One region of the Mesorhizobium sp. CA10 genome, then DNA from elsewhere that is predicted to be linked to it. Evidence: riboswitches for the same ligand, from Rfam matches in the RefSeq annotation. Region 1 holds a riboswitch; the other holds the start of a gene.
The links. A riboswitch is a leader RNA that binds a small molecule or an ion and turns the genes downstream of it on or off. The one in region 1 is predicted to bind S-adenosylmethionine.
Positions count from the first base shown of each region.

Region 2: linked by a shared signal. The riboswitch ahead of LB535_RS15900 (O-succinylhomoserine sulfhydrylase) and the one ahead of metX (homoserine O-acetyltransferase MetX) in region 1 are both predicted to bind S-adenosylmethionine.

Region 1 covers NZ_JAIUHV010000009.1:57,319-60,677, forward strand. The annotation lists gene hisC (histidinol-phosphate transaminase) at 1-1,086, opposite strand, end outside; SAM riboswitch at 1,233-1,310, shown strand; gene metX (homoserine O-acetyltransferase MetX) at 1,407-2,576, shown strand; gene metW (methionine biosynthesis protein MetW) at 2,656-3,270, shown strand; gene LB535_RS19250 (hypothetical protein) at 3,267-3,359, shown strand, end outside.
Region 2 covers NZ_JAIUHV010000006.1:323,200-326,558, reverse strand. The annotation lists gene LB535_RS15905 (ceramide glucosyltransferase) at 1-219, shown strand, start outside; gene LB535_RS15900 (O-succinylhomoserine sulfhydrylase) at 302-1,492, opposite strand; SAM riboswitch at 1,549-1,626, opposite strand; gene LB535_RS15895 (2'-deoxycytidine 5'-triphosphate deaminase) at 1,743-2,837, shown strand; gene LB535_RS28850 (hypothetical protein) at 3,015-3,137, opposite strand; gene araD1 (AraD1 family protein) at 3,323-3,359, opposite strand, start outside.

The DNA of each region.
Region 1 (3,359 bases):
CTTCAGCGCATCGATGACGCCGCGATTGGCTTCCTCGGTGCCGACGCTCATGCGCAGCGCATTGGGGAAGCCGTAGCCGGTGACGCGGCGCAGGATGTAGCCGCGGGCGCTCAGATAATCGTCCGCCGCCGCCGCCGAATGTTTGTTGCCGTCGGGAAAATGGATCAGCACGAAATTGCCGACGCTGGGCGTGACGCGCAGGCCGAGCCCGGTCAGCTCGGCGCTGAGCCAGGCCAGCCATTTCTCGTTATGCGCCACGCTGCGCTCGATATGGGCGCGGTCGCGGATCGCGGCGATGCCGGCCTCAATCGCTGTAGCGTTGACGTTGAAGGGGCCGCGAATGCGGTTGATCGCATCGACAATATGCGCCGGCCCGTACATCCAGCCGATACGCGCGCCGCCGAGCCCGAGCTTGGAGAAGGTGCGGGTCATCACCACGTTCTCGGAACTGCCGGCGAGCTCGATGCCGGCCTCGTAGTCGTTGCGCCGCACATATTCGGCATAGGCCGCGTCGAGCACCAGGAGCACGTTCTTCGGCAATGCAGCGTGCAGCCGGCGCACTTCCTGGAACGGCACATAGGTGCCCGTCGGATTGTTGGGATTGGCGAGAAACACGATCCGCGTCGCCGGCGTCACCGCGGCCAAAATCGCGTCGATGTCGGCGCGCTCCTCGGTCTCCTTCACCGCCACCGGCTTGGCGCCCGCCGCCTGGATATAGATTTTGTAGACCATGAAGGCGTGCTCGGTGAACACGGCCTCGTCGCCCGGCGCGAGATAGGTCTGCGCCAGCAGCCCCAGGATCTCGTCGGAGCCGTTGGAGCAGATGATGTTGGCCGGATTCAGCCCATGCACCTCGGCGATCGCCTCGCGCAGCCGGCGGGCGGTGCCATCGGGATAGACATCGAGCTTCGCCGCCACTTCGCGCACGGCCTCGATCGCCTTCGGCGAGGGCCCGAGCGGGTTTTCGTTCGCCGACAGCTTATAGACCTTCGTCACGCCGGCCGGCGCGGTGCTTTTTCCCGGCACATAGGCCTCGATGTCCATGATGCCCGCGCGGGGCGTCGGACGGGGCTGATCCTGCTTCATGTCACAAATCCGTCGAGAAAGCCTTCAAGGCCGCAGCGGAAATACAGGCCACGGGCTGGAATGTCGAGTGGCGGCGCCTGGCACCCGCATCCGGTCGCGAGGAGGCCACCCGTTGACGAAGCGCGGCGCTGGTCCTAGAAGGATTGCCAGACTCCCGTGGTGATTTGGCCGGTCGGCTTGCAGCCACGTTAAACAACTCGCTAAAGGGCCGTTTGCAACCTGTAACCGGCTTTGCGACGGCAATGCCGGTTTTTTATTGTCCGCTGCCGGCCGGACACCGCATCGGGACGAGACCGATGCGGGACAGGATGAGGACGGACATGGCCGCTCAGCGTGCTGCAAGAACCAACGACGAGGCCGACCATCCGTCGAGCCCGGTGCTGCGGTTCGGCCCGGACAAGCCGCTGAAGCTCGACGCCGGAACGCTGCTCTCGCCCTTCCAGATTGCCTACCAGACCTATGGCACGCTCAACGACGCGCGTTCCAATGCCATCCTCGTCTGCCATGCGCTGACCGGCGACCAGCACGTCGCCAACACCAATCCGGTGACCGGCAAGCCGGGCTGGTGGGAGGTGCTGATCGGCCCTGGCAAGATCATCGACACCAACCGTTTCTTCGTCATCTGCTCCAACGTCGTCGGCGGCTGCCTCGGCTCGACCGGCCCGGCCTCGACCAACCCGGCGACCGGCAAGCCCTACGGGCTCGACCTGCCGATCATCACCATCCGCGACATGGTGCGCGCGCAGGCGATGCTCATCGACCATTTCGGCATCGAGAAGCTGTTTTGCGTGCTTGGCGGCTCGATGGGCGGCATGCAGGTGCTGGAATGGGCAGCAACCTATCCGGAGCGCGTGTTCTGCGCCCTGCCGATCGCCACTGGCGCCCGCCATTCCTCGCAAAACATCGCCTTCCATGAGGTCGGCCGGCAGGCCGTCATGGCCGATCCCGACTGGCATGGCGGCAAATATCTCGATTTCGGCAAGCGGCCGGAAAAAGGGCTCGCCGTTGCGCGCATGGCCGCTCACATCACCTACCTTTCGGAAGCCGCGCTTCACCGCAAGTTCGGCCGCAATTTGCAGGACCGCGAGGCGCTGACCTTCGGCTTCGACGCCGATTTCCAGATCGAGAGCTATCTGCGCCATCAGGGCATGACTTTCGTCGACCGCTTCGACGCCAATTCCTACCTCTATCTGACCCGCGCGATGGACTATTTCGACCTTGCCGCCGATCACGGTGGGCGCCTCGCCGACGCCTTCGCCGGCACCAAGACGCGTTTTTGCCTGGTCTCCTTCACCAGCGACTGGCTGTTCCCGACCGAGGAGAGCCGATCGATCGTGCATGCCTTGAACGCGGCGGGCGCTTCCGTCTCCTTCGTCGAGATCGAGACCGATCGCGGCCACGACGCCTTCCTGCTCGATGAGCCGGAGCTGTTCGCGGCCATCAACGGCTTCATCGCCTCCGCCGCCCGCGCGAGGGGGCTCAGCCTATGACCCCGAACCGAAGGTCAGCGAACGCAAAAAGTCGCGGACTTTTCGGACCGGCATCATGCGCCATGCAGGAGGCGAAGCCATGAGCGTCAATCGCGCCCAGCGTGTCGACCTCGAGGTCGTCACCGATCTCATCCCGGCCAATTCGCGCGTCCTCGATGTCGGCTCGGGCGACGGACTGCTTCTGGAACTCCTGCAGGAGACCAAGCAGGTCGACGGCCGCGGGCTGGAACTGTCGCAGCGCGGCGTCAACGAATGCGTGGCGCGCGGCCTTTCCGTCGTTCAGGGCGATGCCGACAAGGACCTCGAATTCTATCCCGACAAGGGCTTCGATTTCGTCGTGCTCTCACAGACCCTGCAGGCGACCCGCAACCCGAAGCTGGTGCTCGACGAGCTGCTTCGTATCGGCAACCGCGCCATCGTCTCCTTCCCCAATTTCGGCCACTGGCGCGTGCGCTTCTCGCTGTTGGTCAAGGGCAGGATGCCGGTCACCAAGGACCTGCCCTACTCCTGGTACGACACGCCCAACATCCATTTCTGCACCATCCGCGACTTCGTCAACCTGTGCGAGGAACTCGGCGCGACCGTCGAGAAGGCAACCGCGCTCGACGCCAACGGCCAGAAGATCGGCCTGTCGATGCCTTGGTGGTTCTGGAATTTTTTTGGTCAGCAGGCGGTGTTTTTGCTGAGGCGATGACGGAAATTCGTTTCTTTCGTCGATCGCCGGCAGTGGTGGAAATCCCCCCGAATATTCTTTCCGAAATACGGGCGGGAATTCTCGTCTGC
Region 2 (3,359 bases), on a different contig from region 1:
GCCTTGGGCGTGCTGGCGATCGCCTACCTGCCGGAATGGCTGCTGGCCTTTGCGAAGGGCTGGTATTTGTCGCCGCGCAGCATCACCGCGATGATCGTGCGCGATGCCCTGCTGCCGGCCATCTGGGCGCGCGCCTGGTTCGGCGGCGCCGTCGAATGGCGCGGCAACGCCATGACCATCCGCACCAAGGCGATGACCGAGCTGGAGGAGCTCGCCTAGAGCAATTCCAGGAAAAGTGTGAAACGGTTTTCCGTCCGGAATTGCGGCTCTGGAAGGCTCGGGCCGCGGCGTTCTCAGCCTTCTATTTTGCTGCCTTCAGCGCCTGTTCCACGTCTTCCAGCAGATCGTCGCTGTCCTCCAGGCCGACGGAGAGCCTCAGCGTCCCTGGCCCGATGCCGAGCTCGGCGCGGGCCTCGTCGCTCAGGTTCTTGTGCGTCGTGGTCGCCGGATGGGTGATCAGGCTCTTGGCGTCACCGAGATTGTTCGAGATCAGCACGATGTCGAGCGCGTTCTGGAAGGCAAAGGCCGCCTGCTTGCCGCCTTTGACGTCGAGGCAGATCAGCGTCGAGCCTCCCGACATCTGCTTCTTGACGATATCCGCTTGCGGATGATCGGCGCGGCCCGGATAGATGACGCGGGCGATCTCCGGCCGCTCGGCCAGGAAATCGGCGATCTTGCCGGCGCTCTCCGTCTGCTGGCGCACGCGTAGCGGCAGCGTCTCCAGGCCTTTGAGCAGCGTCCAAGCGTTGAAGGGCGACAGGCTCGGGCCGGTGTGGCGGAAATAGTCGTGAAGGTTCTCTTCGATCCACTTCTTGTCAGACAGGATGACGCCGCCCAGGCAGCGGCCCTGGCCGTCTATGTGCTTGGTCGCCGAATAGACGACGATATGGGCGCCGAGCTGCAGCGGCTTCTGCTGCAGCGGCGTGGCGAAGACATTGTCGACGATCAGCCTGGCGCCGATCGAATTGGCGAGCCTGGCGACGGCGGCGATGTCGACCACCTCCAGCGTCGGGTTGGTCGGGCTTTCCAGGAAGAACAGCTTGGTGTTCGGCCTTACCGCCTTTTCCCAATTGGCGATGTCGGTTCCGTCGACCAGCGTCGCCTGGATGCCGTAGCGCGGCGCCAGCGTCTCGACCACCCAGCGGCAGGAGCCGAACAGGGCGCGCGCCGCGACGATATGATCTCCGGCCTTGGCGCTGCAGAGCAGCGCGGCGGTTACTGCGGCCATGCCGGAAGCGGTGGCGCGGGCATCCTCGGCGCCTTCGAGCGCGCACATGCGCTTTTCGAACATGTCGACGGTCGGGTTGGCGTAGCGCGAATAGATGAAGCCCGGCTCTTCGCCCTTGAAGCGGGCTTCCGCCGCTTGCGCCGTCTCGTAGACATAGCCTTGGGTGAGATACATCGCCTCGGATGTCTCGCCGAAACCGGAACGCAACGTTCCGCCATGCACGAGTGCCGTCTGAGGTTTCCAGTTGCGCTTCTTGGTGCTCATAGCCCTGCTTTCAGACACAAAAAAACCGGCCGCGAAGTCGCAACCGGTCCATATAGCCTTGCGGCTCGACGGTCCTTTAGCGACTTGTTTAACGTGGCTGCAAGCCGACCGGCCAAATCACCACGGGATAACGACCCTTTAGACCCGCGCCGCGCTTGCGTCAATTGCCGGCTTCATTAAGAGGTTTGTACCAGCCGGGCGGCAAGAGCCTGCTTAGATCCTCGCCCGGCCTTGTGAACGGAGCCAGCCTTTGCGGCAAACAGGCATTCTTCCGGATCAGGACATCGCAGCGCTGTTCGAGGCGAACGCGCTGAAGTCGCCGCGCGCGCTGGACGCCGACCAGATCCAGCCGGCCAGCCTCGATCTAAGGCTCGGCGACAAGGCGTTTCGCGTGCGTGCCTCGTTCCTGCCGGGTCCGGATCATCGGGTCGCCGACAAGCTCGAGCGGCTGAAGCTGCACGAGATCAGCCTTGCCGAGGGCGCGGTGCTGGAAACCGGCTGCGTCTATATCGTGCCGCTGCTCGAGAGCCTGGCGCTGCCGGCGAACGTATCCGCCTCGGCCAATCCGAAGAGCTCGACCGGCCGTCTCGACATATTCACGCGCGTCATGACCGACCGCGGCCATGAGTTCGACAAGATTGCCGCCGGCTACCGCGGGCCGCTCTATCTCGAGGTCAGCCCGCGCACCTTCCCGATCGTCGTGCGCGCCGGCTCGCGGCTGTCGCAGATCCGCTTCCGCACCGGCAACGCGGTGCTCTCGGAGAATGAGCTGCGCGACCTTCACCGCGCCGAGATGCTGGTCGCCACCGAGCCGCCCAATATTTCAGGCGGCGGCATCGCGCTCTCCATCGATCTCGACGGCGACAAGGACGGCCTTGTCGGCTACCGCGGCAAGCACCACACCGGACTGGTCGACGTCGACAAGCGCGCCGCCCAGGATGTCGTCGATTTCTGGGAGCCGATCTACAAGAGCGGCGCCGGCGAACTGGTGCTCGATCCGGACGAATTCTATATCTTGGTCAGCCGAGAAGCTGTGCACGTGCCGCCGCTCTATGCCGCCGAGATGACACCCTTCGATCCGCTGGTCGGCGAGTTCCGCGTCCATTATGCCGGCTTCTTCGATCCGGGCTTCGGCCACTCCGCCGCCGGCGGCAGCGGTAGCCGCGCGGTGCTTGAAGTGCGCAGCCACGAGGTGCCTTTTATCCTCGACCACGGCCAGATCGTCGGCCGTCTCGTCTACGAGCATATGCTGAAACGCCCGCAGGCGCTTTACGGCACCGAACTCGGCTCGAACTATCAGGCGCAGGGCCTGAAGCTCTCCAAGCATTTTCGGGCAGCGCGCTGAGGTCCAAGTGGGGAGATGTCCGGAAGGGGACGCGCCGTCCCATCTGTTCTTCGTCATTCTAGGGCGGAGCAAGGAGCGAAGCGACGCGCGCAGACCCTAGAATCCATGCCGTGACGCCTGAGCGCCGCCACGGTGCCGAACGCTCACCAGCCAATTCCGTGAGAGAACTCGAACCATTCAGGATGATCTTCTGGAGCCTTGGCCGGTCTTGTGCCCGGGCATGCGGTGGGTAAGGTCATTGGCGACACCGAAATAGCGTGCCACCTTCTGGCTCGCGGTCATGTAAACATAGCCTGTCATGTTGCGATCTTAGCTGGCGCTGCGCCAACGGTTATTCTGGACGGCAGCAGTCTACGCCCAATGTCACGGCATGGATTCTAGGGTCTGCGCGCGTCGCTTCGCTCCTTGCTCCGCCTAGAATGACGAAGTGGAAGAGGCAGCTTCCTTCGCGCCCCTCTGGCCTGCCAGTCACCGGGAGATCGGCGCTACAGCGCCTTCACCGCCACCTTGACCGGCTTTTCG